Regions from separate parts of the Streptomyces sp. NPDC036813 genome, predicted to be linked through region 2. Evidence: predicted binding sites of a transcription regulator. Region 2 holds the regulator's gene; the other holds the start of a gene.

Region 1 (2,201 bases), on a different contig from region 2:
CTCCACCACGACGCCGCCCTCGAGGCCGGCGTTGACCGCGATCTGCTTCAGCGGGGCCTCGAGCGCGAGCTTCACGGCCTGGGCGCCGGTCGCCTCGTCACCGTCGAGCTCGAGCTTGTCGAAGACGTGGGTGGTCTGCAGCAGGGCCACGCCACCACCGGCGACGATGCCCTCCTCGACGGCCGCCTTGGCGTTGCGGACGGCGTCCTCGATGCGGTGCTTGCGCTCCTTGAGCTCCACCTCGGTGGCGGCACCGGCCTTGATGACCGCGACACCGCCGGCGAGCTTCGCCAGGCGCTCCTGCAGCTTCTCGCGGTCGTAGTCGGAGTCGCTGTTCTCGATCTCGGCGCGGATCTGGTTCACGCGGCCCGCGACCTGGTCCGAGGAGCCGGCACCGTCGACGATGGTGGTCTCGTCCTTGGTGATGACGACCTTGCGGGCGCGGCCCAGGAGGTCCAGGGTCGCGTTCTCCAGCTTGAGGCCGACCTCCTCGGAGATGACCTCGCCGCCCGTGAGGATGGCGATGTCGCCGAGCATGGCCTTGCGGCGGTCGCCGAAGCCCGGGGCCTTGACGGCGACGGACTTGAAGGTGCCGCGGATCTTGTTGACGACCAGGGTCGACAGGGCCTCGCCCTCGACGTCCTCGGCGATGATCAGCAGCGGCTTGCCCGACTGCATGACCTTCTCCAGCAGCGGGAGCAGGTCCTTGACCGAGGAGATCTTGGAGTTGGCGATGAGGATGTACGGGTCCTCGAGCACCGCCTCCATGCGCTCCATGTCGGTCGCGAAGTAGGCGGAGATGTAGCCCTTGTCGAAGCGCATGCCCTCGGTGAGCTCGAGCTCCAGGCCGAAGGTGTTGCTCTCCTCGACGGTGATGACGCCTTCCTTGCCGACCTTGTCCATCGCCTCGGCGATCAGCTCGCCGATCTGGGTGTCGGCGGCGGAGATGGAGGCCGTGGAGGCGATCTGCTCCTTGGTCTCGACGTCCTTCGCCTGCTCCAGCAGGGCGGCGGAGACGGCCTCGACGGCCTTCTCGATACCGCGCTTCAGAGCCATCGGGTTGGCGCCGGCGGCGACGTTGCGCAGGCCTTCCTTGACCAGGGCCTGGGCGAGCACGGTCGCGGTGGTCGTACCGTCACCGGCGACGTCGTCCGTCTTCTTGGCGACTTCCTTGACCAGCTCGGCGCCGATCTTCTCGTACGGGTCCTCGAGCTCGATCTCCTTGGCGATGGACACACCATCGTTGGTGATCGTGGGCGCGCCCCACTTCTTCTCGAGGACGACGTTGCGGCCCTTGGGGCCGAGCGTCACCTTCACGGCGTCCGCGAGCTGGTTCATGCCGCGCTCGAGGCCGCGCCGCGCCTCCTCGTCGAACGCGATGATCTTGGCCATGTGAAGTGGTCCCTCCAGGACTGGGGGTGATTACTTCGGACCGCGCCCGCGCCCGCGACGGACGACCAAGACCCGCGGGTTCCTTGCCCCGCCCGGCCCCGGCCTCACCGACCCGGTCCTTACGTTGTCACTCTCACCTTCAGAGTGCTAACGCAATGATTAGCACTCGGCATGGTCGAGTGCAAGCGCCTGACGGGGTCCGGGCGGTGGATCAGCCGCCCGCGAACACGCCCCCGGCGCCGTCCGGACGTGCCCGGGCACGCGGAAGGGCCCGCACCCTGTGCGAGGTGCGGGCCCTTCGTGCGTGAATGAACGTTCAGGCGGTGACGCGAACCATGTCGGCCTGCGGACCCTTCTGGCCCTGCGAGATCTCGAACTCGACCCGCTGGCCCTCTTCCAGGGTGCGGTAGCCGTCCATCTGGATGGCGCTGTAGTGGACGAAGACGTCCGCACCACCGTCGACCGCGATGAAGCCGTAGCCCTTCTCCGCGTTGAACCACTTGACGGTGCCCTGAGCCATGCCTAACTCCCCTATTACTGGCCCTTGCACAGATCCACACTTCGCGGATCCGGGTCAGACCTCGCCCCCCGATGGAAGGGGGCGTGCGCCGGAACGCGTCGACCGCGGCTGAATGTATCTGTCCAACTGCCGTCTGCAACAGGTCAATCGGACGAGAATTCTGGACGAGCCCGGTCCGAAATCTCGCGAGAATTCACCTGAATTCCGAGCAAGTCGGGCCACACAAAGGGGGCAAAAAAGACAAAAGACCCGCGTACTTTGGCTACTTCTTGTCGCCCGTGCAGCAGGT
Region 2 (2,201 bases):
GACGTGGTGCCGGGCCGGTACGAGCGCCGCCGCCGCCTCCTGGGCGCTCAGCGGATCCAGGCCGTTGGACACCGCGTCCGCGCGCAGCTCCTCGCGCCCGCGCAGGGTGAGTGCCGACTCGATCCCGACGGCGCCGAAGACCTCGGCGCTCTCGAACGCCGCCGCGCCGAAGACGTGGTCGAAGTGGGGATGGGTGAGCGCGAGATGGGTCACACCGTGACCGGCGAGCCGCTCGGCCTCGGAGCGCAGCCGGGCCCCCTCCACGGGGCTGGATCCGGCATCGATCACCAGCGCCGCACCGGCGCCGACGACCAGCCCCGCCGTGCAGTCCCAGCCCGGCAGCCGGCACCGCCCGACCCGGGCCGTCAGCCGTTCCCACCCCAGCTCTTCCCAAGTCACCGTCATACCCGCGACGCTAGCCCCAACCGGCCGCGCAGTATGACCAGCCTTGCCGGGGGCGTACCCCACCGCCGTACACTGGCCCGGGGACGTCTGGCACTCGGACGCGCAGAGTGCCAGGGACGATACGAGGGAAGACTTCTGGAGGTGTGCGCCATGCTGAGTGAACGACGGCTTCAGGTGCTGCGCGCCATCGTCCAGGACTACGTGGGCACCGAGGAGCCGGTCGGTTCGAAGGCACTCACGGAGCGGCACAACCTCGGCGTCTCCCCGGCGACCGTCCGCAACGACATGGCGGCCCTGGAGGACGAGGGGTACATCGCGCAGCCGCACACCAGCGCGGGGCGCATCCCCACCGACAAGGGCTACCGGCTGTTCGTCGACAAGCTGGCCGGTGTGAAGCCGATGACCGGGCCGGAGCGGCGCGCGATCCAGAACTTCCTGGAGGGCGCCGTCGATCTCGACGACGTGGTGGCCCGCACCGTGCGGCTGCTGGCGCAGCTCACGCGGCAGGTGGCCGTCGTGCAGTACCCGTCGCTGACCCGTTCGACCGTGCGGCACGTGGAGCTGCTGTCGCTCGCGCCCGCGCGGGTGATGCTGGTGCTGATCACCGACACCGGCCGGGTGGAGCAGCGGATGGTGGACTGCCCGGCACCCTTCGGCGAGACCTCGCTGGCGGATCTGCGGGCCCGGCTGAACAGCCGGATCGCGGGCCGCCGGTTCACGGACGTGCCGAAGCTGGTGGAGGACCTGCCGGAGGCCTTCGAGCTGGAGGACCGCGGCACGGTCTCGACGGTGCTGTCCACGCTGCTGGAGACGCTCGTCGAGGAGAACGAGGAACGGCTGATGATCGGCGGCACCGCCAATCTGACGCGGTTCTCGCACGACTTCCCCCTCACGATCCGGCCGGTGCTGGAGGCTCTGGAGGAGCAGGTCGTCCTCCTGAAGCTGCTCGGCGAGGCGAAGGATCCGGGCGTGACCGTCCGTATCGGTCATGAGAACGCCCACGAAGGACTCAACTCCACGTCCGTCGTGTCGGTCGGCTACGGTTCGGGCGGCGAGGCTGTCGCCAAGCTCGGCGTGGTCGGACCGACCCGCATGGACTACCCGGGAACGATGGGAGCGGTACGCGCAGTGGCACGGTACGTCGGACAGATCCTGGCGGAGTCGTAAGTGGCCACGGACTACTACGCCGTACTCGGCGTGCGCCGCGACGCGTCGCAGGATGAGATCAAGAAGGCGTTCAGGCGGCTCGCTCGCGAGCTGCACCCGGACGTCAACCCCGATCCGAAGACGCAGGAGCGGTTCAAGGAGATCAACGCCGCCTACGAGGTGTTGTCGGACCCGCAGAAGAAGCAGGTCTACGACCTCGGCGGCGACCCGCTCTCGCAGTCCGGCGGCGCCGGCGCGGGTGGCTTCGGCGCGGGCGGCTTCGGGAACTTCTCGGACATCATGGACGCGTTCTTCGGTACGGCGTCGCAGCGCGGACCGCGCTCGCGTACCCGCCGGGGCCAGGACGCGATGATCCGGGTCGAGGTCGAACTCGACGAGGCGGCCTTCGGCACCACGAAGGACATCCAGGTCGAGACCGCGATCGTCTGTTCCACCTGCTCGGGTGAGGGTGCCGCGCCGGGCACCTCCGCGCAGACGTGTGACATGTGCCGCGGCCGCGGTGAGGTCTCGCAGGTCACCCGGTCCTTCCTGGGCCAGGTCATGACCTCGCGGCCGTGCCCGCAGTGCCAGGGCTTCGGCACGATCGTGCCGAACCCGTGCCCGGAGTGCGCCGGCGACGGCCGGGTGCG

The links. The regulator HrcA, encoded in region 2, represses chaperone genes, less so after heat shock. The targets are predictions, from matches to a motif close to TTNGCACTCNGNNNNNCNGAGTGCNAA.
Region 1: groL (chaperonin GroEL) is a predicted target of HrcA. The motif match lies at 1,552-1,578, and genes of this name have one in related genera.

What each region holds. Positions count from the first base shown of each region.
Region 1 covers NZ_JBVJPV010000011.1:171,735-173,935, forward strand. Annotated here, with positions in the region: gene groL (chaperonin GroEL) at 1-1,392, opposite strand, end outside; gene ACZ67Q_RS23315 (cold-shock protein) at 1,709-1,912, opposite strand.
Region 2 covers NZ_JBVJPV010000009.1:37,814-40,014, forward strand. Annotated here, with positions in the region: gene ACZ67Q_RS19620 (MBL fold metallo-hydrolase) at 1-405, opposite strand, end outside; gene hrcA (heat-inducible transcriptional repressor HrcA) at 556-1,572, shown strand; gene dnaJ (molecular chaperone DnaJ) at 1,573-2,201, shown strand, end outside.